One region of the Streptomyces sp. 12E genome, then DNA from elsewhere that is predicted to be linked to it. Evidence: riboswitches for the same ligand, from Rfam matches in the RefSeq annotation. Region 1 holds a riboswitch; the other holds the start of a gene.
What was found. A riboswitch is a leader RNA that binds a small molecule or an ion and turns the genes downstream of it on or off. The one in region 1 is predicted to bind S-adenosylmethionine.
Positions count from the first base shown of each region.

Region 2: another riboswitch for S-adenosylmethionine. It lies ahead of ACZ8ZB_RS09555 (aminotransferase class V-fold PLP-dependent enzyme); the one in region 1 lies ahead of thrC (threonine synthase).

Region 1 is NZ_JBVNCJ010000001.1:3,309,627-3,323,743, forward strand. It holds gene ACZ8ZB_RS15275 (MurR/RpiR family transcriptional regulator) at 1-255, shown strand, start outside; gene murQ (N-acetylmuramic acid 6-phosphate etherase) at 357-1,298, shown strand; gene ACZ8ZB_RS15285 (hypothetical protein) at 1,341-1,910, shown strand; gene ACZ8ZB_RS15290 (NADH:flavin oxidoreductase) at 1,993-3,123, opposite strand; gene ACZ8ZB_RS15295 (hypothetical protein) at 3,279-3,635, shown strand; gene groL (chaperonin GroEL) at 3,718-5,340, opposite strand; gene ACZ8ZB_RS15305 (cold-shock protein) at 5,668-5,871, opposite strand; gene ACZ8ZB_RS15310 (ubiquitin-like small modifier protein 1) at 6,301-6,576, opposite strand; gene thrC (threonine synthase) at 6,686-7,993, opposite strand; SAM riboswitch class I at 8,012-8,168, opposite strand; gene ACZ8ZB_RS15320 (glucosyl-3-phosphoglycerate synthase) at 8,302-9,246, shown strand; gene ACZ8ZB_RS15325 (hypothetical protein) at 9,268-9,978, opposite strand; gene ACZ8ZB_RS15330 (alpha,alpha-trehalose-phosphate synthase (UDP-forming)) at 10,131-11,534, shown strand; gene otsB (trehalose-phosphatase) at 11,591-12,451, shown strand; gene ACZ8ZB_RS15340 (DUF3263 domain-containing protein) at 12,530-12,784, opposite strand; gene ACZ8ZB_RS15345 (extracellular solute-binding protein) at 12,795-14,063, opposite strand.
Region 2 is NZ_JBVNCJ010000001.1:2,021,893-2,036,009, reverse strand. It holds gene qcrA (cytochrome bc1 complex Rieske iron-sulfur subunit) at 1-538, shown strand, start outside; gene qcrB (cytochrome bc1 complex cytochrome b subunit) at 535-2,172, shown strand; gene trpD (anthranilate phosphoribosyltransferase) at 2,330-3,394, shown strand; SAM riboswitch class IV at 3,472-3,588, shown strand; gene ACZ8ZB_RS09555 (aminotransferase class V-fold PLP-dependent enzyme) at 3,773-5,137, shown strand; gene ACZ8ZB_RS09550 (glycerate kinase family protein) at 5,250-6,413, opposite strand; gene ACZ8ZB_RS09545 (SLC13 family permease) at 6,426-7,841, opposite strand; gene ACZ8ZB_RS09540 (response regulator transcription factor) at 7,912-8,574, opposite strand; gene ACZ8ZB_RS09535 (sensor histidine kinase) at 8,571-10,070, opposite strand; gene ACZ8ZB_RS09530 (small secreted hydrophilic protein) at 9,997-10,311, opposite strand; gene ACZ8ZB_RS09525 (Lrp/AsnC family transcriptional regulator) at 10,535-10,816, opposite strand; gene ACZ8ZB_RS09520 (rhomboid family intramembrane serine protease) at 10,813-11,547, opposite strand; gene ACZ8ZB_RS09515 (hypothetical protein) at 11,704-11,943, shown strand; gene ACZ8ZB_RS09510 (NYN domain-containing protein) at 12,045-13,388, shown strand; gene ACZ8ZB_RS09505 (C40 family peptidase) at 13,668-14,117, shown strand, end outside.

The DNA.
Region 1 (14,117 bases):
GCGACGACGGTGGCGGTCACCGGCCGTCCGGACGGCCCCGTCACGCAGTACGCCGACCACGTCCTGACCACGTCCACGGCCCGGGAGAGCGAGCTGCGGCCGGCCGCGATGTCCTCCCGGACGGGACAGCTGCTGGTGGTGGACTGCCTGTTCGTGGGGGTCGCCCAGCGGACGTACGAGTCGGCGGCGCCTTCGCTGACCGCGTCGTACGAGGCTTTGGCGCACCGGCACCGGGCGGTGCGCAAAGGCCCGTAGGGGGTGGTCGCCGTGGTCGACCGCGGGTGGTCCGTGGTCGATCGCACAGTTCCCCGCGCCCCTGAGTGCGCTGCCCAATTCCCGGACCGGAAAGATCCGCCATGAATTCCACCTCCCGCCACCGCGACCTCCGGGCCCAGCTGGAGACCCTGACCACCGAGGCGTTCCGGCCCGAGCTGGCGGACGTCGACCGGTTGCCCACCCTCGACATCGCGCGCCTGATGAACGGCGAGGACGCCTCGGTGGCCGGTGCCGTGGCCGAGCAGGTGCCGGTGATCGCCGCCGCGATCGACGCCGTCGCCGAGCGGATGGCCCGCGGCGGGCGGCTGGTCTACGCGGGCGCCGGCACCGCCGGCCGGCTGGGGGTGCTGGACGCCTCCGAGTGCCCGCCCACCTTCAACACCGATCCCGCGCGGGTCGTCGGTCTGATCGCGGGCGGCCAGGGCGCCCTGGTCACCTCGGTGGAGGGCGCCGAGGACTCCCGCGAGCTGGCCGAGGCCGACCTGGCCGTGCTGGGGCTGACCGCCGACGACACGGTGGTCGGGGTATCCGCCTCCGGCCGCACCCCCTACGCGGTCGGCGCCGTCGCGTACGCCCGTGCGCGCGGCGCCCTCACCGTGGGCCTGGCCTGCAACCGGGGCAGCGCGCTGGCGGCGGCGGCCGAGCACGGCATCGAGGTCGTCGTCGGCCCGGAGTTCCTCACCGGCTCCACGCGCCTGAAGGCCGGTACGGCGCAGAAGCTGGTGCTGAACATGCTGTCCACGATCACGATGATCCGGCTGGGCAAGACCTACGGGAACCTGATGGTCGACGTGCGGGCCTCCAACGAGAAGCTGCGCGCCCGCTCCCGCCGTATCGTCGCGCAGGCGACGGGCGCGGCGGACGATGTCGTCGAGCGCGCCCTGGCCGCCGCGGACGGCGAGGTCAAACACGCGATCCTGGTCATCCTGGCCGACGTGGACGGCCCGACGGCCGCCCGCCTCCTCGCGGAGTCCGACGGCCACCTGCGCGCGGCGCTGGCCAGGGCGGGCGACGGGGCGTAGCGGCCGGGCGGATACTGGAGGCACCCGACCCGGAGACGAACCATGAACCACGCGCAGCTCACCGCCCTGGGCCGCGCCCTGCGCGTGCTCGGGGAGCACGGCGAGGCGCTGTCCGCCGACACCCCCGACGCCCGGCTGCACGAAGTGAAGGACGACCTGCGGCGGGCCCTGGACCTGCTGGAGGAGAGCGTCACCACGGCCGCGCCCAGCACGCGCTGCGCCGAGCACCCGACCGGACCGGTCGACGAGAGCGCCCCGGACCTGTGTCTGCTCTGCGAGACCCGGCGCCGCGCCGCCCGCCGCGCCGAGTTCAACGGTCCCGCCCCGCAGCCCCGTCCGACCGAGCCCGCCCCGTCCCGGTACGGGGTGCGCGGGGACCGGCCGCAGCCGCAGCAGCGCTGGCTGCCGGAGCTGTGGAACGGGCAGGCGTGGCAGCTGTGCGGCACCCCGCGCCGGGACCGGCGCGAGGCGGAGCTGTACGTCGCGGCGCAGCTGCGCGGGCCCCGGGCCGCCATGGCGTACCGGGTCGTGCACGAGTTCACCGACTACGAGGTGCTGCGCGTGTGGGGGACGCCGGTGCGGGTGGACATCGAGCCGATGGGCCATGGCTGAGGGCTCCAGCCCCCGTTCGTGACGCCGACGGCCGCCGCCCGGGGCTCCCGGGGCGGCGGCCGCGGGGACCGGCCGGCTCGGCTCAGCTCAGCGTCTGCAGGGACGCCGCGTCGTACGGCGCCAGCTCGTCGAAGCGGCCGGCCAGCACCTTGGCCGCCCAGTCCGGGTCCTGGAGCAGCGCGCGGCCGACGGCGACGAGGTCGAACTCGTCGCGCTCCATCCGGTCGAGCAGGTCGTCGAGGTTGCCGAGCTCGGCCCCCTTCCCCTGGAAGGCCTCGAGGAACTCGCCGTTCAGACCGACGGAGCCGACGGTGATGGCGGGCCTGCCGGTCAGCTTCTTCGTCCAGCCGGCCAGGTTGAGGTCGGAGTCCTCGAACTCCGGGAGCCAGTAGCGGCGCGTGGAGGCGTGGAAGGCGTCGACACCGGCCGCGGCGAGCGGGGCGAGGATCGCCTCCAGCTCCTGGGGCGTCTCGGCGAGCCGGGCGTCGTAGGCGTCCTGCTTCCACTGCGAGTAGCGGAAGATGACGGGGAACTCCGGCGACACGGCCGCGCGCACCGCGGCCACGACCTCCGCGGCGAACTTCGCGCGGGCCACCGGGTCGCCGCCGTAGGCGTCGGTGCGGCGGTTGGTGCCGGACCACAGGAACTGGTCGATGAGGTAGCCGTGGGCGCCGTGCAGCTCCACGCCGTCGAAGCCGATGCGCTCGGCATCGGCGGCCGCCCGGGCGAACGCGGCGACGACGTCGTCGATGTCGGCCTGCGTCATCGTCTTGCCCCCGCCCTCGGTGCCGTCCGTGCGCACCCCGGACGGGCCGACCGCCGGAGCCTGGGGGTACGGCGCCTGGCCCTGCTCACGGACCATGCCGATGTGCCAGAGCTGCGGCACGATCGTGCCGCCCGCCGCGTGCACCGCCTCGGCGACCTTCGCCCAGCCCGCGAGCTGCTCCTCCCCGTGGAAGCGCGGCACCCGGTCGCTCTGCCCGGCCGACTCGTGCCCCACGTACGTCCCCTCGGTGACGATCAGCCCGACACCGGCGGCGGCACGGCGGGAGTAGTACGACACGACGTCCTCACCGGGGACGCCGCCCGGCGAGAACATCCGGGTCATCGGCGCCATGGCGATGCGGTTGGGGACGGTCAGGCCGTTGATCGCGACGGGCCGGGAGAGCGTTGCGGCGGCTCGGGCGGCGGTGTCCGGGGAGGTGACGGTCACGTGGGGCTCCTCTGCTTCGCGTACCTGAAAGTATGTGTACATGCATTAAATGCACGCTCAGCATCAACCGGGCGGGGGCGAGGGGCATTCCCCCCGGCGCTCGGATGTGACCCCGGTCACGGAGCGCCTCCTCTCGCGCCGGATACGGTCGCCCGATGAGGACACGTCTCCTGCGCTTCGGCCTGTACGCGGACGAGGAGGGGCTGGCGTGGGCCGGCTCACTCGTCGACGGGGCCGTGGCGGCACACGGTGCCCGGCTCGTCGGGCGGACCGTCCTGCGCACCCCGCCGGGAAGCGGCACGACGACCGCCGGCCTCTACGACCACCTGGCGGAGCAATGGGCCTGGGAGAACCCGGGGCGGAGCGCCGGCGCACGGGAACCGGTCGAGCTGCGGGTGCGCCTGGTGTGCTCGCTGCGGACCTGGCGGGCGGTCCGCAAGGCGGTGCTGCGGGGCCTGTGCCCGCAGGGCGCGGCGCCGCACACCTGCCGTGTGCCGTGGTGCGCCGCCTGAAACGCCCGAGGGCGGCGCCCCCTGCCGGTAGCAGGGTGCGCCGCCCTCGGTACGTGACGGACGGGTCCGATCCCCGGAAGGATCAGAAGTCCATGTCACCGCCCGGCATGCCGCCGCCGGCCGGGGCCGCGGCCTTCTCCGGCTTGTCGGCGATGACGGCCTCGGTGGTGAGGAACAGCGCGGCGATGGAGGCGGCGTTCTGCAGCGCGGAACGGGTCACCTTCGCCGGGTCGATGATGCCTTCCTTGACCAGGTCGACGTACTCGCCGGTCGCGGCGTTCAGGCCGTGGCCCGGGGTCAGGTTGCGCACCTTCTCCACCACGACGCCGCCCTCGAGGCCGGCGTTGACGGCGATCTGCTTCAGCGGGGCCTCGAGCGCGAGCTTCACGGCCTGGGCGCCGGTCGCCTCGTCACCCTCGAGCTCCAGCTTCTCGAAGACCTGGGAGGCCTGCAGCAGGGCCACGCCACCACCGGCGACGATGCCCTCCTCGACGGCGGCCTTCGCGTTGCGGACGGCGTCCTCGATGCGGTGCTTGCGCTCCTTGAGCTCCACCTCGGTGGCGGCGCCGGCCTTGATGACCGCGACACCGCCGGCGAGCTTCGCCAGGCGCTCCTGCAGCTTCTCGCGGTCGTAGTCCGAGTCGCTGTTCTCGATCTCGGCGCGGATCTGGTTCACGCGGCCCTGGACCTGGTCGGCCGAGCCGGCACCGTCGACGATGGTGGTCTCGTCCTTGGTGATGACGACCTTGCGGGCCTTGCCCAGCAGGTCGAGCGTCGCGTTCTCCAGCTTGAGGCCGACCTCCTCGGAGATGACCTCGCCGCCCGTGAGGATGGCGATGTCGCCGAGCATGGCCTTGCGGCGGTCGCCGAAGCCCGGGGCCTTGACGGCGACGGACTTGAAGGTGCCGCGGATCTTGTTGACGACCAGGGTCGACAGGGCCTCGCCCTCGACGTCCTCGGCGATGATCAGCAGCGGCTTGCCCGACTGCATGACCTTCTCCAGGAGCGGGAGCAGGTCCTTGACGTTGGAGATCTTGGAGTTGGCGATCAGGATGTACGGGTCGTCGAGGACGGCCTCCATACGCTCCATGTCGGTGGCGAAGTACGCCGAGATGTAGCCCTTGTCGAAGCGCATACCCTCGGTGAGCTCCAGCTCCAGACCGAAGGTCTGGGACTCCTCGACGGTGATGACGCCTTCCTTGCCGACCTTGTCCATGGCCTCGGCGATGAGCTCGCCGATCTGGGTGTCGGCGGCGGAGATGGAGGCCGTGGAGGCGATCTGCTCCTTGGTCTCGACATCCTTCGCCTGCTCCAGCAGGGCGCCGGAGACGGCCTCGACGGCCTTCTCGATGCCGCGCTTCAGAGCCATCGGGTTGGCGCCGGCGGCGACGTTGCGCAGGCCCTCCCTGACCAGGGCCTGGGCGAGAACGGTCGCGGTGGTCGTACCGTCGCCGGCGACGTCGTCCGTCTTCTTGGCGACTTCCTTGACCAGCTCGGCGCCGATCTTCTCGTACGGGTCCTCGAGCTCGATCTCCTTGGCGATGGACACGCCATCGTTGGTGATCGTGGGGGCGCCCCACTTCTTCTCGAGGACGACGTTGCGGCCCTTGGGGCCGAGCGTCACCTTGACGGCGTCCGCGAGCTGGTTCATGCCGCGCTCGAGGCCGCGCCGCGCCTCCTCGTCGAACGCGATGATCTTGGCCATGTGAAGTGGTCCCTCCAGGACTGGGGGTGATTCCTTCGGACCGCGCCCGCGCCCGCGACGGACGGCTCGCCGACCCCGTGGTTCCTTGCCCCACACGGCCCGCGGGCCTCACCGACCCGGTCCTTCGTTGTCACTCTCACCTTCAGAGTGCTAACGCCAATGATTAGCACTCGACCCATGCGAGTGCAAGCGCCTTCGGAGAGTCGCGGGGCTCGCTCAGCCGCGCGCGAACACCGTTCGGCCGTACGCGGGCATGGCGAAGGGCCCGCAACCCCGGGAGGTCGCGGGCCCTTCGTCGGCAGAAGATGCTTGCGGCAGGTAGCGCGTTCAGGCGCTGAGACGAACCATGTCGGCCTGCGGGCCCTTCTGACCCTGCGAGATCTCGAACTCGACCCGCTGGCCTTCTTCGAGGGTGCGGTAGCCGTCCATCTGGATCGCGCTGTAGTGGACGAAAACATCCGCACCACCGTCGACCGCGATGAAGCCGTACCCCTTCTCCGCGTTGAACCACTTGACGGTGCCCTGAGCCATGCCTAACTCCCCTATTACTGGCCCTTGCACAGATCCACACTTCGCGGATCCGGGTCAGACCTCACCCCCCAACGGTTGGGGGCGTGCGCCGGAACGCGTCGACCGCGGCTGAATGTATCTGTCCAACTGCCGTCTGCAACAGGTCAGTCGGACGAGAAATCTGGACGACGCCGGTCCGGAGTGTGGCGAGAATTCGCCTGAATCCAGGGCAAGTCGGGCCGCATAAAGGGGTAAAATGCCGCGAAGGGGGCGCGCACTTTGGCCATATCCAGTCGGCCCGCGGCAGGAATTCAGTGTTCCCGATCGGTGGATCGGGAGCGCGTTCCCCAACTCTACCGCGCCCAATCTCATGGAATTGCCCCCTCCGCTTCTCTCACGGAGGGGGCAGTGCGCCGAACGCTCGGCAACCGTCGTTACCGACGGTAATGATCAGCCGCCGGCCACCGCCGGGATGATGGACACGCCGGCCCCGTCCGGGGTGGCCGTCTCGAGCCCCTGCTCGAACCGCACGTCGTCGTCGTTCACGTAGACGTTGACGAACCGCCGCAGCTTGCCCTGGTCGTCCAGCACCCGGGCGGCGATACCGGTGTGGTTCTTCTCCAGGTCCTGGATGACCTCGCCGAGGGTGGCGCCCTCGGCGCTCACCTCGGCCTGCCCACCGGTGTAGGTGCGCAGGATGGTGGGGATACGAACGGTGACGCTCACGACAAGACCTCCGGTCAGGTGACGCCCCTGGGGGCGCGGGGCTGTGTTTGACATGCGGCTGCCGCCGCGTGGGCGCGGTCGGCCACAGGCGGCCCGCGGACGAAACGACTCAGACGAGCCCGGCCTCGCGGAACGACTCGAGGCTCGGACGGATCGTCGCGGTCAGCCCCGTGCCGGCCACCGCGTCCAACGTCTTCAGACCGTCACCCGTGTTGAGCACGACCGTGGTCAGGGACGGGTCGAGCGCCCCGCTCTCGAGGAGCTTCCTGGTGACCCCCACGGTCACGCCCCCCGCGGTCTCCGCGAAGATCCCCTCCGTGCGCGCGAGCAGCTTGATCGCCTCGACGATCCGCCCGTCGTCCACGTCCTCCACCGCACCGCCCGTGCGACGCGCGATGTCCAGGACGTACGGCCCGTCCGCCGGGTTGCCGATCGCCAGCGACTTGGCGATCGTGTCCGGCTTCTGCGGACGTACGACGTCGTGCCCCGCCTTGTACGCGGTGGACACCGGCGAGCAGCCCTCCGCCTGCGCACCGAAGATCTTGTACGGCTTGTCCTCGACCAGGCCGAGCCTGATCAGCTCCTGCAGCCCCTTGTCGATCTTCGTGAGCTGCGAGCCGGAGGCGATCGGGATCACGATCTGGTCCGGCAGCCGCCAGCCGAGCTGCTCGCAGATCTCGTACGCGAGGGTCTTGGACCCCTCCGCGTAGTACGGCCGCAGGTTGACGTTGACGAAGCCCCAGCCCTCGCCGGCCGGGTCGCCGATCAGCTCGGAGCAGAAGCGGTTCACGTCGTCGTAGTTGCCCTCGATGCCGACGAGCTCGCCGCCGTAGACGGCGGCCATGACGACCTTGCCCTGCTCCAGGTCGTGCGGGATGAACACGCAGGACCGGAAGCCCGCCCGGGCCGCGGCGGCGCCGACGGCGCCGGCGAGGTTGCCGGTGGAGGAGCAGGAGAGGGTGGTGAAGCCGAAGGCGCGGGCGGCCTCGATGGCCTGGGCGACGACGCGGTCCTTGAAGGAGTGCGTCGGGTTGCCCGAGTCGTCCTTGACGAACAGCTTGCCGGCGTCGACGCCCAGCTCACGCGCGAGGTTGTCGGCCTGGACGAGCTTGGTCCAGCCGGGGTTCAGGTTCGGCTTGGTCGCCACGTCCGCCGGCACGGGCAGCAACGGCGCGTAGCGCCAGATGTTCGCGGGGCCCGCTTCGATCCGCTTGCGGAGCTCCTCGGTGTCGTGGGCCGAGAAGTCGTACGCGATCTCCAGCGGGCCGAAACACTCCTCGCAGGCGAAGACGGGGCCCAGGGGGACCCGGTGCCCGCATTCGCGGCAGGAGAGCGCGGCGGCGGGGCCCAAGTCGACGGAAGAGGCGGATGCGCCTACGGTGGAATCGGTGGTGGTTGCAACAGTGTGCACAGCCATGTGAGGCGAGGCCCTTTCTCCTCATCTTCCTCACGACGCATCTCGCCGTGAGACGGATTTGGCACCTTCCCTAGCCGGGAGCCTCGCGGAAAAGATCAACAGTGATCTACGAGAACCGGCTGGAGGGTTGCCGGGGCTTCATCGGGCCGTGTCCCTCTGCCCCTCTGGATGAGCGGTGTTCAGTTGTCCGCGCGACACCCCCGGCCTGCGGTGGGCTTCCGCGCTGTTCAAGACTGTAACCGACGAGCGGGGCGTTTGAGATAGTCGTCCGAACCGCGAGATGGATCACAAGTGAGGAGCCGCTGACCGTGCTGGAAGAAGTCGAGCGCTGGTTGGGCGAGCGTTCCTGGTCGGTGACCGACCGGCCGCTGCACCAGCTCCTGGCCGCCAAGCGCGCCACGGGCCGGACGGTGAGCGTGGTACTGCCCGCCCTCAACGAGGAAGCGACGGTCGGTGACATCGTCACGGTGATCCGCCGGGATCTGGTGCGGCGGGTGCCGCTCGTCGACGAGGTCGTGGTCGTGGACTCCGGATCGACCGACCGCACGTCGGAGGTGGCCGCGGCGGCGGGCGCCCGCGTCGTCCACCGCGACGTGATCCTCCCCCGCATCCCGGCCGTGCCCGGCAAGGGCGAGGTGCTGTGGCGGTCGCTGCTCGTCACACGCGGTGACATCGTGTGCTTCGTCGACGCGGACCTCAGGGAGTTCTCCTCCGACTTCGTCTCCGGCATCGTCGGCCCGCTGCTCACCGAGCCGGACGTGCAGCTGGTCAAGGCCATGTACGACCGCCCGCTCGGCACCGCGGCCGGCCAGGGCGGCCGGGTCACGGAGCTGATGGCCCGCCCGCTGCTGAACATGCACTGGCCCCAGCTGGCCGGCTTCGTCCAGCCGCTGGGCGGCGAGTACGCGGCCCGCCGGAGCCTGCTCGAACAGCTCCCGTTCCCGGTCGGGTACGGCGTCGAGCTCGGCATGCTGGTCGACGCCCTGCACCTGGTCGGCCTGGACGCCCTCGCCCAGGTCGACGTCGGCGTCCGCAAGCACCGTCACCAGGACGGCCAGGCCCTCGGCCGCATGGCCGCCACGATCTACCGCACCGCCCAGCTCCGCCTGGCCCGCGGCCACCTGATACGTCCCGCGCTCACCCAGTTCGAGCGGGTCGGCAACACCTTCGCCCCCCGTACGCACTCCGTGGACACGGTGGAACGGCCGCCGATGGCGCAGGTCGCGGAGTACCAGGCACGCAGGGTGGCCTGACCTGCCGGCGTCGACCGGACGTCAGCCGGAGACGCCGTCCGACCAGCGCCAGGTGCCGCCGGAGTCCTGCGCGCAGGTCAGGTACTCGCCGCCACGGCCGTGCGTGCTCAGACCGCGGTGCTTCTTGGCGCAGAACTGGCCGTCGGCGTAGCAGTTGCCGGCCGGGCTGGTGAGTTCGCAGCCACCGGTGCCGCCACCGGTGCTACCGCTGTCGCTGCCGGTGTCCCGTGTCTGCGCCGGTTCGGGGGTCGGGGTCGGCTTCGGGGTGTACAGCGGGCGGCCGTCGCAGTCGCGGCCGTCGCGGGGGACGGTGAACGTCACGCCGTCGGCTCCGTCGGCCTGCTCGCAGACCTTCTCGCCCGTGCCCCAGGAGGAGGCCCGCTTCCCGGTGCCCTGGAGGCGGACGGTGTAGTCGAGGCTGGCCTTCTTCGCCGCGATGACGGCCGATCCGATGCTGCGGCCGGTGTGGTCCGACAACGTGACGGGGGTCGGGGTCGGAGTGGGCGCCGGGGTGGACGTCGGGGCCTCGGTGCCGGAGGACGCCTCGGCGCCGGAGGACGCCTCGGGGGTGGGACTGCCGCTGCTCGGTGTGGCGGTGGCCGCGGCGGGCCGTTCGTCCGCCGCCGTGTCGGCGCCCGCGTCGCCGCAGCCGGCCAGCGCCAGTGCGGAGGCCGCGATCAAAGCGGTCGTGCCCGCGAGTCTGCGCACACCTGCGGACAAGCCTGTGGACATGCGTATGTGCATGACACCCCCCGAAAAGTTGAAACATGCACTACACATCCTCGACCCGCTCACATCTTCCACACAAGACGCGTGACCGAATCGTCGCCGAGGTGACGCACGGGCACGTTTGAGGTTCCGGGGGCCGGGCTAGGTTCAGGCGTATGGCTTCAAGCAACGGTGCTGCTCAGGTACTGGTCGCCTCCAATCGGGGACCGGTCTCGTACACGGTGGAGGACGACGGGTCGCTGCGGGCCAAGCGGGGTGGTGGCGGGCTGGTGTCCGGACTGTCGGCGATCGGGCCGGACGCCGGGGCGCTGTGGGTGTGCTCGGTGCTGTCCGACGGCGACCGCGAGGCGGTGCGGCGCGGGGTCGGCGAGGACGGCGTGCGGATGCTGGACATCCCGGCGGACGTGCACGCGGACGCGTACAACGGGATCGCCAACTCGGTGCTGTGGTTCGTGCACCACATGCTGTACCAGACGCCGCTGGAGCCCGTCTTCGACGCGGAGTTCCGCCGGCAGTGGGCGTCGTACGAGGCCTACAACCGGGCGTTCGCCGAGGCGCTGGCCGAGGAGGCGGCGCCGGGCGCGGCGGTGCTGGTGCAGGACTACCACCTCACGCTGGTCCCCGGGATGCTCCGCGAGCTCCGCCCCGACCTGCGCATCGCGCACTTCTCGCACACGCCGTGGGCGCCGCCGGAGTACTTCGCGATGCTGCCCGACGACATCGCGCGGCAGGTGCTGCGCGGGATGCTCGGCGCCGACCGGCTCGGCTTCCTCACCCGCCGCTGGGCGGACGCGTTCACCGCGTGCTGCGAGCGGTTCGCGGACGGGCTCGGAAAGACGCGCGTCGGGGTGCACGGCCTGGGCGCCGACGCGGACTTCCTGCGCGCCCGGTCCCACGAGGCGGACGTCGAGGAGCGGATCACCGCGCTGAAGGAGGAGATCGGCGAGGGGCGCCGGACGATCGTCCGGGTCGACCGGACCGAGCTGTCGAAGAACATCGTGCGCGGACTGCTGGCGTACCTGCAGCTCCTGGAGGACCGCCCCGAGTGGCGCGAGCGCGTCGTGCACGTCGCGTTCGCCTATCCCTCCCGGCAGGACCTCACCGTGTACCGCGACTACACCGCCGAGGTGCGGCGGCTCGCGGAGGAGATCAACGAGCGGTACGGGACGCCCGGCTGGCGGCCGGTCGTCCTCCACGTCAAGGACGACTTCGCGCGTTCGCTCGCCGCCTACCGGCTGGCGGACGTGGCCCTGGTCAACCCGGTGCGCGACGGCATGAACCTGGTCGCCAAGGAGGTCCCGGTCGTCTCCGACGCGGGCTGCGCGCTGGTGCTGTCGCGGGAGGCGGGCGCCCACGAGGAGCTGGGCGAGGACGCGCTCACGGTCAACCCGTACGACGTCGTCGAGACCGCCCGCGCCCTGCACCAGGCCCTGACGATGGGCCCGGGCGAACGCGCCGAGCGCACCAAGCGCCTGGCCGCGGCGGCCACCGCGCTGCCCCCGGAGCGCTGGTTCCTGGACCAGCTGGAGGCGCTGCGGGACGGACCGGCGCCCCGCTGACCGGCGGGGCCGGTCACACAGGAGTGCGAGGGGGCGGGCGTGGATAGGTTGGGCGTATGGGCAGTCATACGGATTCCACGGACCCGAACGCCATGCCGACGCCCGCCACGCAGGCCGGACGGGAAGGGCTGGAGGCACTTGTCTCCCGCCCGGGCAAGGCGCTGATCGGGCTCGACTTCGACGGGACGCTCGCGCCGATCGTGGCCGACCCCGAGCAGGCCCGCGCGCACCCCGACGCGGTGCCCGCGCTCGCCGCGATCGCCCCGCGGGTGGCGGCGGTCGCGGTCGTCACCGGCCGGCCGGCGGGGGTCGCGGTCCGGCACGGGGGCTTCGCGGGCGTCCCCGGCCTCGAGCACCTCGTCGTGCTCGGCCACTACGGCGCGGAGCGCTGGGAGACCGCCACCGGCAGGGTCACCGCGCCCGCCCCGCACCCCGGCGTCGCCACCGCCCGCGCGGAGCTGCCCGGGCTGCTCGACCGGGTCGGCGCGTGGCAGGGCACCTGGATCGAGGAGAAGGGGCGCGCGGTGGCGGTCCACACCCGCAGGGCCGCCGATCCGCAGGCCGCGTTCGAGGCCCTGCGCGAGCCGCTCGCCGGGCTGGCCGCCCGGCACGGGCTCGTCGTCGAGCCCGGCCGCATGGTCCTGGAGCTGCGCCCGCCCGGCATGGACAAGGGCGTCGCCCTGTGGGAGTACGCCCGGGAGATCGGCGCCGGTTCGGTCCTCTACGCCGGGGACGACCTGGGCGACCTCGCGGCCTACACGGCCGTCGAGAAGCTCCGCACCGCTGGTGTGCCGGGGCTGCTGGTGTGCAGCGGCAGCGACGAGGTCACGGAGCTGAGGGAGCGGGCGGACCTGGTGGTCGACGGGCCGGCGGGGGTCGTACGGCTGCTGCGGGCGCTGGCGGCGCGGATGTCCTGACGGTTTCCCCGCCCCCGGGGGCGCTGCCCCCGGGCCCCCGCTCCCCGGACGCCGGAGGGGCTGGTTCCCACCGCGCGCTCAGCGTTCCGTGCGGCGGTTTTCCCGGATGCGGCGGAGGCGGTTGACCGTCACCGGGTCGTGGGCGAGGGCGCGGGGGTCGTCGAGGAGGGCGTTGAGGAGCTGGTAGTAGCGGACGGGGGCCAGGCCCAGCTCCTCGCGGATCGCGCGCTCCTTGACGCCGGGGCCGGCGAAGCCGCGGCGCTCCAGCGCGAGGATGTCCCGCTCGCGCCGGCCCAGCCGGCCGGCCTCCCGCTCCTCGTCCCCCGTGTCCATGCCCCGCAGGTTACTCCGCGGTCTCCGCGCGCGTCGCCGTCGCCTGGAGGCCGCCGAGGACGCCGGCGGGGCTGCCGTTCGGGGCGACCGCCTTGCCGATCTGCTTCTTGACCGCCGCGTTGACCGTCGCCCAGGAGGTGTTGCCGACCGGGTAGAGCTCCGACATCGCCAGCTGGTCGAGGAAGGGCTTGAGGTCCTTGTCCTGGTCGGACGCGGCCATCGTCCGGGAGGCGGAGGCGGTGACCGGCAGCAGGTTGTACTCGCGGGAGAAGTCGAGCACGTTCTCCTCGCTGTAGACGAAGTCGAGGAACTCGCCGACCTGGTCGCGGTGGCCGTTCTCCTTGAAGGCCATCATCCAGTCGGCGACGCCGAGCGTGACCTGGCTCTCGCCGTCGACGCCCGGGGTCGGCACCATGCCGAACTCCACGCCCTTCTCCTTCGCCGTCTCCATCAGCGAGGGGTGCCCGTTGAGCATGCCGACCTCCCCGGCGGCGAACGCCGCGAACGCGTCGGCCCGGTCGAGCTTGCCGGGCGCTACGGGACCGGTCAGGCCCTTGCCGACCAGCTCTTCCTTCAGCCAGGCGAAGGTCTTGACGTTCTGCGCGGAGTCGATGCTGTACGTGCCCGTGATGTCGGTGTAGCCGCCACCGCCGCTGAGCAGCCACTGCATGGTCTCGGCCTGCGCCTCCTCCGGGCCGAGCGGCAGCGCGTACGGGTACTTCACGCCCTCCGCCTCGAGCGCCTCGGCGGCCGCGGCGAGCTCGTCCCAGGTCCGCGGCGGGGTGACGCCGGCCTCGGCGAACAGCTTCTTGTTGTAGAAGAGCACGCGCGTGGAGGAGGCGAACGGCAGACCGTACTGCACGCTGTTGACCTCGCCCGCGGTGGTCAGCTGGGCGAGGAAGTCCGCCTGGACGGGGATGGAGAGCAGGTCGCCGGCCTTGTAGAGCAGGCCCTCGGCCGCGTAGTCGGCGTACGCGCCGATCTGCGCGATGTCCGGCGGGTCGCCCGCGTCCACCATCTCCTTGACCTTGCGGTCGACGTCGTTCCAGGAGTGGACGCTGACGTCGATCTTCACATCGGGATGCTCGGACTCGTACCGCTCGACCAGATCGGCCCAGTACTTCTCGGAGCTGTTGGCCGCGCTGTCGCCGTAGTCGGCGGCGACCAGCTTCAGCGTCACGTCCGAGGACCCGCCGCCGAGCCCGCATCCGCCGAGGACTCCCGTCAGCCCCAGTGCGGACACCACCGCGATCGCCCTTGTCCTGACCCGCCGCTGCACGTGCTCAGCCCCTGCCCCGGCGCTTCCGCGCCGTCCGACGACATTTCGATAATC
Region 2 (14,117 bases), 1.3 Mb from region 1:
GGTGCCGCTGTCCGGCGTCGTGCTGCTGCGCGAGCTCGGCCCGCTGCCCGAGGAGAAGCTGCGCCACACCCTGTGGGCCAAGGGCAAGCTGCTCGTCAACATGAACACCAACGAGCCGCTGCGGCCGTCCGACCTGATCACCGGTTCGCTGACCTTCGCCAAGCCCGAGGGCCTGGACGAGCACGACCACGGTTTCCAGAACGAGATCGCCAAGGCCGCTCTGATGCTGGTCCGCATCAAGCCGGACGACATCAAGGACAAGCAGTCGCTCGAGTGGTCGCACGAGGGCATCCTCGCGTACTCGAAGATCTGCACCCACGTCGGTTGTCCGATCTCCCTGTACGAGCAGCAGACGCACCACGTGCTGTGCCCCTGCCACCAGTCCACCTTCGACCTCTCCGACGGCGCCAAGGTGATCTTCGGTCCCGCCGGTCACCCGCTGCCGCAGCTGCGCATCGGCGTGAACGACGAGGGTTACCTCGAAGCGCTCGGCGACTTCGAAGAGCCCGTCGGTCCTGCCTTCTGGGAGCGCGGATGAGTACCAACACCAGCACAGAGTCCCGCTCTCGTGGGAAGGCTCCGGCCGGCGAACGCGTCGCCGACTGGGCCGACGGCCGGCTGGGGATCTACTCCCTGGCCAAGGCCAACATGCGCAAGATCTTCCCGGACCACTGGTCCTTCATGCTGGGCGAGATCTGCCTCTACAGCTTCCTCATCATCATCCTCACGGGTGTGTACCTGACGCTGTTCTTCCACCCGTCGATGAACGAGGTGGAGTACCACGGCTCGTACGTCCCGCTGCAGGGCCAGCTGATGAGCGAGGCCTACAAGTCGACGCTGGACATCAGCTTCGACGTCCGCGGCGGTCTGCTGATCCGGCAGATCCACCACTGGGCCGCGGTCATCTTCCTGGCCGGCATGTTCGTGCACATGATGCGCGTCTTCTTCACCGGCGCGTTCCGCAAGCCGCGTGAGATCAACTGGCTGTTCGGCTTCCTGCTGTTCGTCCTCGGCATGTTCACCGGTTTCACCGGTTACTCGCTGCCGGACGACCTGCTCTCCGGAACCGGTGTCCGCTTCACCCAGGGCGCGATCCTGTCCGTGCCGATCGTCGGCACGTACATCTCGATGTTCCTGTTCGGCGGGGAGTTCCCCGGCACCGACTTCGTCGCGCGGTTCTACTCGATCCACATCCTGCTGCTGCCGGGCATCATGCTCGGCCTGGTGGTCGCCCACCTGATCCTGGTCTTCTACCACAAGCACACGCAGTTCGCCGGGCCCGGCCGCACCAACAAGAACGTCGTCGGCATGCCGCTGCTGCCGGTCTACATGGCCAAGGCGGGAGGCTTCTTCTTCCTGGTCTTCGGCTTCACCGCCCTGATCGCCGGCATCGCGACCATCAACCCGATCTGGAACATCGGCCCGTACCGTCCGGACATGGTCTCCACGGGCGCCCAGCCCGACTGGTACATGGGCTTCGCCGAGGGCCTGATCCGCGCCATGCCCGGCTGGGAGATCAACTTCTGGGGCCACACCCTGGTCCTGGGCGTCTTCATCCCGCTGACGATCTTCGGTCTCTTCCTGGCGGTCATCGCGCTCTACCCGTTCATCGAGTCCTGGATCACCGGGGACAAGCGCGAGCACCACATCCTGGACCGGCCGCGCAACGCCCCGACCCGTACGGCCTTCGGCGTCGCCTGGGTCACGGCGTACATGATCATGCTGATCGGTGGTGGCAACGACATCTTCGCCACCCACTTCAACCTCTCGATCAACGCGGTCACCTGGTTCGTCCGCATCGGCTTCTTCGTGGGCCCGGTCATCGCGTTCGTCGTCACCAAGCGGATCTGCCTCGGCCTCCAGCGCCGGGACAAGGACAAGGTGCTGCACGGCCGCGAGTCGGGCATCATCAAGCGCCTGCCGCACGGTGAGTTCATCGAGGTGCACGAGCCGCTCAGCCAGGAGCAGATGTACACCCTCACGGCGCACGAGCAGTACAAGCCGTTCGAGATCGGCCCGACGGTCGACGAGAACGGCGTCCGGCGCAAGGTGAAGGCGACCGAGAAGCTGCGCGCCAAGCTGAGCAAGGGCTACTACGGCGAGGAGTCCCAGATTCCGAAGCCGACCGTCGAGGAGTACAAGGAGATCACGAGCGGCCACGGCCACCACTGATCACCTTCCGCGCCTCACCCCAGTCGCCACACGACGGCGAAGGGCCCCCGTCCGTTCTGCGGACGGGGGCCCTTCGCCGTCCCCGGAGCTGGATAGGGTGGGGTCCGGGACCCCGCCGGGTTCCCGGACCCTTCTTCCACGACCATCAGGAGCGGCCATGAGCGCTGTGACCCCCGCTGGAGGCGACACCGCGGCGGGCCGCTCCTGGCCCGCCCTGCTGAACGGCCTGCTGGACGGCCGGGACCTGTCCGCCGACGACACCGCCTGGGCGATGGACCTGATCATGCGCGGCGAGGCGACCGACGCGCAGATCGCCGGGTTCGCGGTGTCCCTGCGGGCCAAGGGCGAGACCGTCGAGGAGATCACCGGCTGCGTGCGGGCGATGTACGACCACGCCAACGTGATCGAGGTGCCGGGCGCCACCGTCGACATCGTCGGCACCGGCGGGGACGGCGCCAGGACGGTGAACATCTCCACGATGTCCTCGATCGTCGTGGCCGGCACCGGCGCGAAGGTCGTCAAGCACGGCAACCGGGCCGCCTCCTCCGCGTCCGGCGCCTCCGACGTCCTGGAGAAGCTCGGCGTCAACCTGGAGCTGACCCCGCGACGGGTCGCCGAGGTCGCCGAGGAGGCCGGGATCACCTTCTGCTTCGCGGTGAAGTTCCACCCGGCGCTGCGCCACGTCGCGGCGGCGCGCGGCCAGCTCGGGGTGCGGACCGTCTTCAACTTCCTCGGCCCGCTGACCAACCCGGCCAGGGTGCGGTCGCAGGCCATCGGTGTGGCCGACGCCCGGATGGCCCCGATCATCGCCGGCGTCTTCGCCGGGCGCGGCCATTCCTCCCTGGTGTTCCGCGGCGACGACGGCCTGGACGAGCTGACGACCACCGCCACCTCCCGGGTGTGGGTGGTCCGCGACGGCAAGGTCGAGGAGGAGACCTTCGACCCGCGTGACGTCGGCATCGAACTGGTGCCCGTGGAGGCGCTGCGCGGCGCCGACGCCTCCTACAACGCCGAGGTCGCCCGCCGGCTCCTCGACGGCGAAGGCGGCCCCGTGCGGGACGCGGTGCTGCTGAACTCGGCGGCGGCGCTGGTGGCCCTGGAGCCGGGCGACGGCACCCTGACGGAGCGGATCCGCGCCGGGATGGCGAAGGCGGCCGAGTCGATCGACTCGGGGGCCGCCAAGCGGGTCCTGGAGCGCTGGGTGGCCGTCAGCAACGCGTAGCCGCAGGGCTGGTACGACGTCCCGCGATCCGGACACGGGTTGCGGGACGTCGATCGTTTCCCGTACTTTCCTGTCCAGGTCATGAGTGACAGCCATCAGGCCCCGGCCGGCTGTCCGGCAACCCTCCGTCCGTGGCGGGGTGCCCCGGGTGAAGACCAGGCCGTGAGCAGCAGGGCGCACGGCAAGCGCGGACCCCTCGCACACCAGGGGTCCTGGTCGTCGAGGAGTCTTCCGTGAGCAAGCGAATGCGCTAGGGCTGCCGAGCCCCGCCTCCGCACACCCCTTCCCCTTTCCCTCCGTTTTCCCTCCGTTTTCCCTCCGTGCTCGAGCGACGCGTGCTCGCGCGGGGGTTCCGCCCGCCTCACCGGGAGCTCCGTCATGTCCGTCTCCACCGCTGCCGCCCCGTCCGTCCGCGCCCCGCTGCCCGTCCTCGGCCAGGACGTCACCGTCCCCCTCGTCACCGGCGGCGAGGTCGTCTACGCCGCCCTCGACTACGCCGCCAGCGCCCCCGCCCTCCAGCGGGTGTGGGACGACGTGGCCGCCTACGCGCCGTACTACGGCAGCGTCCACCGGGGCGCCGGGTACCTCTCCCAGCTCTCCACCGACCTGTTCGAGAACGCCCGCCGGACCGTCGCCGAGTTCCTCGACTGCCGTACCGGGGACCAGGTGGTGTTCACCCGGTCCACCACCGACTCCCTCAACCTGCTCGCCGGCGCGCTCCCCGACGGCTGCGAGGTCTTCGTCTTCGAGACCGAGCACCACGCCTCCCTGCTGCCCTGGAGGGACGCGCGGGTCACTTGCCTGGACGCCCCGCGCAGCCCCCGCCAGGCCGTGGAGAACCTGGAGCGCGCCCTCGCCGACCGCGCCCCCCACGGCCCCGCCCTGGTCTGCGTCACCGGCGCCTCCAACGTCACCGGCGAGCTGTGGCCGGTACGGGAACTGGCCGCCGCCGCGCACGCGCACGGCGCCCGGATCGTGCTGGACGCCGCCCAGCTCGCCCCGCACCATCCGGTGAGCGTGCGGGACCTGGACGTCGACTGGGTCGCCTTCTCCGGGCACAAGCTGTACGCGCCCTTCGGCTCCGGGGTGCTGGCCGGCCGCGCCGACTGGCTCCGGGAGGCCGATCCCTACCTCGCGGGCGGCGGCGCCAGCCGCACGGTCACCCGGCGCGCGGACGGGGGAGTGGACGTGGAGTGGCACGAGGGCGCAGCCCGCCACGAGGCCGGCTCGCCCAACGTCATCGGCGCCCACGCCGTCGCCTCCGCCTGCAAGGCGCTCACCGAGGCCGGGTTCGACACCCTGGTCGCCCGCGAGGAGGAGCTGATCCGCGCGGTGCGCGAAGGGCTCGCGGACGTGCCCGAGGTGCGGTTCCTGTCCCTGTTCGGGGACGACGCCCCGCGCGTGGGCGTGCTCTCCTTCGTCGTGGAGGGCTGGAACAGTTCCCACTTCGCCGCCGCGCTCTCCGCCGAGTACGGCATCGGCGTGCGCGACGGACTGTTCTGCGCGCACCCGCTGGTGCGCACGCTGCTCGGCGGCGACCCGGGGGCCCAGGGCGAGTGCGGCGCCCCCGGGGCGGCGCCCGGCGAGAAGTCCTTCAACGCCGTCCGGGTGAGCTTCGGCGCGGGGACGCCGGACGAGCACGTGGAGCGCTTCGTGCGCGCGGTGCGCGAACTCGTGCGGGACGGCGCCCGCTGGACCTACCGCACGGTGGACGGCCGCTGCGTCCCGGACACGTCCGCCTGATTCCTCCTCGAACGCCGAAGGGGCTGGAAACCAGCCCCTTCGGCGTTCGAGGAGCGGGGGTCCGGGGGCGGCGCCCCCGGGGGACGGGAACGGGAAGGGGGCGGGGCGGAACCTAGTGGTGGGCGGGCACGGGCAGCCGCGCGCCCAGCACGATCATGCGCAGCGCGCGCTCCGTCGCGTCGGTGAGGAGCTCCGCACCGCGCACCAGCGCCTCCGCCAGGGCCATCGGCGCGGGCAGGATGCCGTGGCAGGCGTCCACGCCCGGCACCTCCCCCGCCCCCTCCCCGAGCGTGCCCGCCAGCGCCAGCACCGGCCGTCCGGACAGCTTGGCGCGGCGGGCCACCTCCGCCGGTACCTTGCCGCGCGGTGTCTGGTGGTCCAGGGCGCCCTCGGCGGTGACGACCAGATCGGCGCGGGCCAGCCGGGCGTCCAGGTCGAGGTGGTCCAGCAGGACGTGGAAGCGGGGCAGCAGGGACCCGCCCAGGGCGGCGAGCCCGGCGCCGAGCCCGCCGGAGGCGCCCGTACCGCGGCCGAGGCGCAGGTCCGTGCCGGTGACGGCGAGATCACGGGTCAGGACCCGCGCCCAGTTCTCCAGCGCCGCCGACAGCTCCTCGACCTGCTCCGGGGTCGCCCCCTTCTGCGGTCCGAACACCCGGGCCACGCCCCGCTCCCCGCACAGCACGTTGAAGGGGTTGCAGGCGACGAGGAGCTCCACGTCGGCGAGACGGGGGTCGAGGCCGGCCGGGTCGATGCGGGCCAGACGCGTCAACGCGCTCCCGCCGGGCGGCAGTTCGAGACCGTCCGCGTCCAGCAGCCGGGCGCCCAGCGCCTGGAGCGCGCCCGCGCCGCCGTCGGAGGTGCCCGAGTCGCCGCAGCCCACCAGGACGCGCCGTACGCCCCGGTCGAGGGCGGCGCGGATCAGTTCCCCGACGCCGTACGTGGTGGTGGCGCCCGGGTCGCGCCGGGTGCGGGGGACGAGGGAGAGGCCGGCGACCGCCGCCATCTCCACCACCGCCGTGTCCCGGGAGCCGAGCAGCGCGAAGTGGGTGCCGACCGGTTCCCCGACCGGACCGGTGGCGGTCAGGGCGATCAGCCGGCCGCCGGTCGCCGAGGCCAGCGCCGAGGCCGTGCCCTCACCGCCGTCCACCAGCGGGATACGGTCGATCTCGGCGTCCGGCAGCACCCGGCGGACGCCCGCCGCGATGGCGTCGGCGGCGGCCTGGGCGGACAGCGACTCCTTGAAGCCGCTGGGGGCTACGACGACACGGTTCAGCATGAGGGGAACTCCTTAACGGGTCACGGGGACGCCGAGCAGCGGCCACACCGCGACGGCGAACAGCAGGACCAGGGCGGCGGTGAGCGGGGCCAGCACGGCGGACAGCCGCAGCAGGTCGCGCGGGGTGTAGGTGGGGGTGCCGGGAATCTCCGCGAAGAGCGTGACCGGTTTCGCGGAGGCCGGGAGCGTGTGGCAGAAGCCCGCGGCGGCGGTGGAGGCGAGTGCCGCCGCGACCGGGTTCACCCCGGCGCCCACGGCCGCCGCGACCACCAGCGGGACCAGTACGGAGGAACGGGCGGAACGGGACTGCAGGATCAGGTGGGCGGCCGTGCTGACCGCGACGACGACCGCCAGGAACATCACCGGCGTGATCCCCGCGGGCAACCCGCCGACCAGCCACTTCGCCGCGCCCGACTCGGCGAGCGCCACGCCCATCGCCATCGTCGCCGCCATGAACAGCAGCAGCGACCAGGGCACCGTCTTCAGCGCGTCCTTCAGCCGTACGGTGCCGAGGGCCGGCGAGGCGGCGACGACCGCGCCGATCAGCGCGACCACCGCGGGGGACACCCGGTGCAGCGGCTCGCTGCACCACAGGGCGACGACCGTGGCCAGCAGCAGGGCGCAGCGCTTCTCGGCCTGGCTCCAGGGGCCGGTGACCGGGCGGTCGCTGTGCCGCTGGATCTCCTCGGCGGTGATGTGCACCGGGCCCGCGCGGTCCGCGCGCCGGGTGGTGGTGAGCAGGACGGCCTCGGCGGCGAGGTGGGAGGAGGCCACGGCCAGCGGCAGCCCGAGCAGCAGCCACTCGGTGAAGCCGACCCGCTCCCCGGCGGTCTCCCACAGCACCGACACGGTGATCAGATGTGCTCCCGCGCCGATCAGGGTCGCCACCGCCGACAGGAGGATCACGGTCGGGAACAGCAGCGCCAGCATCACGACCAGTCGCTTCCGGTCGGCGAGTGCCTTGGCGAGGGCGAGGAACACCGGCAGGGCGAGCGCCGCCCGGCCGGAGGTGGCCGGTACCGCGAACGCCGTGACGACCAGCGCGGCCGTCGTCAGGTGCGTCAGCTGCCGTACCGTACGCGCCCCGCCGACCAGGAAGGCCGCCGCCCGCCCCGCGAGCCCGGTCCGCGTCACCGCGGCCGCCAGGACGAACGCGCAGATCAGCAGCCACACGGTCGAGTCGCCCAGGGTGCCGAACAGGGTGTCGCTGCTGATCACCCCGGTCACCGTCAGGGCGAGTCCGGCGCCCAGCGCGATGTACGTGTCGTCGATCGGGGTGCCGACCCACGCGCAGGTGGCCAGCGCGAACACGGCGAGGGTGAGGCGCGCGTCCGGGCCGAGGCCGGGGAAGGCGCCGGGGACCGCGAGCAGCGCGCACAGCGACAGCGCCGCGCACAGGGCCGCGGTCGAGCGGGGAGTCAGTGTCACGCCATCGACGATCCGCCCGGGCGGTGAGCCGTCGATGAGCCGAAGATGAAGGGAACTTCACCCGGCCCCGTCACGCGGGGAGCCGGTAGCCCATCCCGCGGACCGTCTCCACCTTCTCCGCGCCGAGCTTCTTGCGCAGCGCGCGGACGTACACGTCCACGATGTTGGAGCCCGGGTCGAAGTCGTAGCCCCACACGTGGGAGAGGATCTGCTCGCGGGAGAGTACCTGCCCCGGGTGCCTCAGGAACAGTTCGAGGAGCACGAACTCACGGGCCGTCAGGTCGACGGTGCGGTCCCCCGCCCGGGCGCGGCGGGTGCGCAGGTCGAGGCTCAGCGAACCCGCCCTCAGCACCGTCACCTCCGGCGCCCGGGCCGCCGTGCGCAGCCGCAGCCGTACCCGGGCGAGCAGTTCCTCGAAGCGGAACGGCTTGGTCATCCAGTCGTCGGCGCCGCCCTCCAGACCGGCCACCGTGTCCCGGACCGAGTCCCGCGCGGTCAGCACGATCACCGGGGTCGTCACCCGGGACTCGCGCAGTTCGCGCAGCACGGTGAAGCCGTCCCGGCCGGGCAGCCCGATGTCGAGGACGACCAGGTCGAAACCGCCGGTCAGGGCGTACTCGTAGCCGGCCTCGCCGTCGGGGACGACGGTGGTGGTGAAGCCGTTGGCGCGCAGGCCCTTCTGCACGAAGGAGGCGATGCGCTCCTCGTCCTCGACGATCAGGATCCGGTTCACTGACGTGCCTCTTCCAGGGTGAGTACGAAGGTGGCGCCGCCGCCCTCGGTGTCGTCCAGACGGACCCGGCCGCCGTGGCCCTCGGCGATCGCCTTGACGATCGACAGGCCGAGTCCGGCGCCCGAACCGCGCGCCCCGCGCCGGGAGGTGCCGCGCCGGAAGCGCTCGAAGATCAGCTCCCGGTCCTGCGGCCGGACGCCGGGGCCGGAGTCGGCGACGTACAGCTCGATCCGGGAACCCTGCGTGCGGGAGCCGATGCGGATGGTCTGGCCGGTGGTGGTGTGCTGCACCGCGTTCTGCGCGAGCTGCACCATGGCCTGGGTGATCCGCTGGGGGTCCAGCCGTGCCTCCCGGTCGGCTATGTCCGTGAGCTGCCAGTCGCGTTCGCCGAGGGTGCGGGCCTTGACGTAGACGTCGGCGGTGAGTTCGGCGAGCTGGACCGGCTCCGGGGTGACGAAGTCGGGGCGTTCGGCCTTGGCGAGCAGCAGCAGGTCCTCCACGATGCGGCTCATCCGGTCGAGTTCGTCGGTGACGAGGCGGACGGTCTCCTCGCGTTCGGCCGGGTCGTCGCCCATCAGCTCCAGGTGGCCGCGCACGATGGTGATCGGGGTGCGCAGTTCGTGGCCGGCGTCGTCGACGAACTGGCGCTGGGCGGCGAAGGCCCGCTCCAGCCGGTCGAGCATCGCGTTGAACGTCTCGGCGAGGGCCGCGATGTCGTCGTGGCCGCGCACCGCGATACGACGGGTGAGGTCCTGCTCGGTGAGCTGCGCGGCGGCGGTGCGCACCAGCCGTACGGGCTGCAGGATCCGCCCGGCGACCGCCCAGCCGATACCGGTGGTCAGCAGCAGGGCGACCCCGGAGATGGCGAGCAGCACCCGGAACACCTCGTCCACCCGGGCCACTTCGCGCTCGGGGTGGAAGGCGACGACGAACGCCGCCTCCGGGGCGCCGCCGCCGTGCCGGGCCACGGCCACCTTGGCCCAGCGGATCTCGCCCTCGGGTCGGTGCAGCACACCGGAGGCGTCGGGCGAGTCGAAGATGCGGCGCCGGGCGTCGCCGTCCCGGTGCAGGGGCAGGGCGACGGGCAGCTCGCGCGGCTGGGTGAGCTTCGCGGGACCGCCGCTGCCGCGGGCCACCAGGCCGATCAGTTCCTCGTCCGGGTCGGCGTACTGCCGTTCCAGGAAGACCCGCAGCAGCCGGTCCGGGTCGGTGAAGGGCCGGCCCGTCTCCGGGTCGAAGCCGCGCTCCTCGAAGTTGGCGAACTCACCGGCCTCCTGGGCGAGCAGCCCGCTGATCCGGTGGTCGACGTCCCGCAGCAGGAAGGAGCGGGTGGTCATGGCGACCGAGGCGAGCGCGACCGCCATGACGAACAGCAGCCACAGCAGGATGCGGACCCGGGCGGAGATCCGGCGGCGGACCCGGTCAGCCGTCGTCGTCCGGTCCGTCGTCCCCGCCGGGGGCGTCGTCCGGGGAGTCCTGGCCTCGGTCGTCGTCATCGTCGTCATCCGCTGGGCTGTCGGTCACCGGGGGCCGGGAGACGACCTCGTCGCTCGGTGTGGGCTCGGGCCGCGCGGACGGGGCCGTGGGCGCCGGAGTGGGGGGGCCGCTGTCCAGTTCGACCTGGGGCGGCACCTTGGGCGGTGCGGGGCTGTCGGCGAGCGCGAAGCTGGTCGCCGCGACGCCCAGCGGGATCAGGACGACGGCGGCCAGGGCCGCCATCCGGCGAGTGAAGACCATGCCCCGATCCTGCGCGCCGCACCGCGGCCCCCGGATGAGCGCCGGATGAAGAACTCTTCATCCACCCGCCGGATGTCGGCCCCTCCGGCGTCGAGTCGGCCCCTCCGGCGTCGAGTCGGCCCCTCCGGCGTCCGAGGAGCGGGGTCTGGGGCGGAGGGGGCGAAAGGACGGCCGAGGGGTCCGGCACCGGCACCGGCCGGGCATCCCGCCCCCCGGCGGACCGCTAGCTGTCCAGGCCGATGGCGAACGCCGCCTCCAGGTCGTGCTGCGAGTACGTGCGGAACGCCACGTGCGTGTCGGTGCCCTCGACGCCCGGGATCTTGCTGATCCGGCCGGGGATGACCTCCGCCAGGTCCTCGTGCTCGCGGACCCGCACCATGGCGATCAGGTCGTAGGTGCCGGTGACGGAGAAGACCTCGCTGACGCTGTCCAGCGCGGCGATCCGCTCCGCGATCTCGGGGATCCGGTCCACGCTGGTCTTGATGAGGACGATCGCGGTGATCACGGCTGGTTCTCTCCCTCGGGGGCCGGAGCAGGGGCGGTGCTCACTGTAGTCGCCCCGCGGAAACGCCCCCACGCGTAGCCGAAGCCCAGCCCGAACCCGATCAGGTGCGCCAGGTACGCCACCCCCGGCCCCTCGCCGGCCCGTCCCGCCGCCGCCCACTGCAGCGCCGCCCAGAACGGCAGCACCACCCACGCCGGCAGGCGCACCGGCAGGAAGAACAGGAACGGCAGGAGACTGGTCACCCGGGCCCGGGGGAACAGGAAGAGGAACGCGCCGAGCACCGCCGAGATCGCTCCGGAGGCGCCGACCAGGGACCGCTCGGAGTCCGCGTTGGCGGCGGCGTACCCCAGCAGCGCGAGGTAGCCGCAGCCGGCGTAGCACAGGATGAACCGCACCCGGCCCATCCGTGCCTCCGCCATCGCTCCGAAGACGTGGAGGAACAGCATGTTGCCGAGCAGGTGCACCCAGCTGCCGTGCACGAACAGCGCCGTGGCGGGGGTGAGGACGGTGCCGGGGGGTCCCTCGAACAGGTCTGCGGGGATGACGCCCCAGCGCCGGAAGTAGGCCCGCTGCGCGTCCAGCAGCTCCTCCCCGGTGCCGTGGGCCGGATGCAGGCCGGAGGCCGGCCCGATCAGGAAGACCAGGCAGCACAGCACGATGAGGGTGTGGGTCACCGGCGCGGAGGTGCCCCGGATCGCCCCGGCGGCCGACGTGCTCCAGTTGCGGATCATGAATACAGAGCATGACGTAACCGGACGCAACCGCACAGACCGCCTCGCCGCCGTGGGCGGGCGGGCGGCGGGCGCCCGCCAGGCCGTAGGGTTACGAGCCAGGCGCACCGGGGAGCCGGTGCGTCACGGACACTGGAAGGAAGGCGAACAGCCACGATGACGGTTCCTCTGCCGACCGCCTCGACGCGGTGGCGCTGCACCCTCTGCGGCAACCTCACCCGCTTCGACGTGACCCGCTCGTCGAAGGTCGTCGAGTACGTGCACCTCGATCTGGCCGGAGAGCCCAGGGTCGAGGAGCGCGAGGTGCTCGATGAGACCATCGAGTCGGTGCGGTGCCGCTGGTGCAACGCCGTGGATCAGGTGGAACTCGTGGACAGGCCGGGCGCCGGCTCCTGAACGAAGGGGGTCCCTCCCGCTCGAGCGAAGTCGAGAGTGGGGGAGGGTCCCGCTGACGGCGACCCCGCACGGGGTCGCACACAGGCATTGGGGTGTGACGGATGGTGGAGACCACGGACGGGGGGCCGCAGGACGGCGCCGCCGAGGTGCTCGACCGTCCGCTGCCCGACGGGGTGCGCCGCAAGGTCGTCCAGATCGTCGCCGACGGCTTCGGCGGACTCACGGTCGCCGAGCTGCCCGCCCAGCTGCGGCAGTACGCCCGCTTCGCCCCGAACCGCCGCGCCAAGTTCGCCGGCAACGCCATGGCCGCGGCCCTGGAGACCGATCCGCTGTTCCGGCAGCGCATCGGGGAGAAACTCAGAGAGGCCCAGCCGGAACTGACCGGCGCCCTCGACTCCGGCTCCCCGCCCCCGGCCGCGGAACCGCTCGACGTGGCGGCCGCGGCCTATGTGCTCCGCCCGCCCGGCTGGGTCAAGCTGGTGACCGCCGCCGGCGAGGAGGTCCAGCGCGCCGACGCCGAGCGCGCCGACGAGGAGACGCGGACCGAGCTGGAGCGGCTGCGCGCCGAACTCGACCGGGCCCGTGAGCACACCAGGTCCGAGACCGAGCGGCTGCGCGCCGAGCTTGAGGCGGCGAAGAGGGAAGCCGATTCGCTGCACCGCAAACTGCGCTCCGCCCTCAGCGACGTCAAGCGCGGCGAGGCCGCCGTGCGCAAGCTGCGGGGCGAGATGGAGACCGTGCGCGCCGAGGGCCAGGCCCAGGTGTCGGCCGCCGAGAGCGAGAGCCGGCGCCTCAAGGCCCGGCTGGGGGAGACCGAGGCCGCGCTCGAGGCCGCCCGCCGGGCCGCCCGGGAGGGCCGCAGTGTGGAGGACATGCGGGTCCGGCTGCTGCTCGACACCGTGCTGGACGCCGCCCAGGGGCTCCGCCGGGAGCTGGCGCTGCCCCCCGTGTCGGTCCGGCCCGCCGAGACCGTGGACGCCGTCGAGCCCGGCCGCATGACTCCGAAGGACATCGCCGCCCGCGCGCTGTCCGAGCACGACCCGGCCATCCTCGACCAGCTGCTGGCGCTGCCGCAGGCGCATCTGGTCGTCGACGGCTACAACGTGACCAAGACCGGCTACCCCCAGATGCCCCTGGAGAAGCAGCGCCTGCGCCTGCTGGGCCAGCTCGCCCAGCTCGCCGCCCAGACCGGCGCCGAGGTGACCTGCGTCTTCGACGGCGCCGAACTGGCCGCGCCGGTGCTGCTCGCGCCGCCGCGCGGCGTGCGGGTGCTGTTCTCCAAGCCGGGTGTCACCGCCGACGAGCTGATCCGCCAGCTGGTGCGCGCCGAGCCGCCGGGGCGGCCCGTCATCGTCGCCTCCACCGACCGTGAGGTCGCCGACGGAGTGGCCCGCGCGGGCGCCCGTCCGGTCGCCTCGGCGGTGCTCCTCAAGCGGCTCGTGTAGCACTTCCGGAGCGGCGCGCGCACGACCTCCCACAAAAGGCTTACCTCACACCTCATTCACATCTGTACCCCGTGCAACGTAAGCGATCCATGCCCGAATTGACGGAACCGTCACGCAACGTAGCGTCAAGGGTGCGTCACCGCAGGTGAGTTCGGAGCGGATAAACCCGCTGTGACGGAGATTTCCCGTCCAGGGATTTGAACTGATCACAAGAGAATCACTAGGGTCTCCCTTCGAACCCTCGCTCGCGCGATCACTCTCGAGAAGGAGCTCGTCTCCGTGGCGTCCCACCGTCGTCCCAAGCAGCCGAGCCGCGCACGCGTCACCGTGCTCACCACCGCTGCCGCAGCTGCCGTCGTCATGAGCTCGCAGGCCGCCAACGCCGCCCCGAGCGAGAAGCCGAGCAAGGACGAGGTCAAGGCCAAGGTCGACAAGCTCTACGAGCAGGCGGAGCAGGCCACCGAGAAGTACAACGGGGCCAAGGAGAAGCAGGAGAAGCTCCAGAAGGAGATCTCCACCATCCAGGACAACGTCGCCAAGGGCCAGCAGGAGCTCAACGAGCTGCGCGACGGCCTCGGTTCAATGGCCAGCGCCCAGTACCGCAGCGGCGGCATCGACCCCTCCGTCCAGCTCTTCCTCTCCGCCGACCCGGACGACTACCTCGACAAGGCGTCCACCCTCGACCAGTTGAGCACCCAGCAGGTCGACGCGCTGAAGGAGATCCAGGAG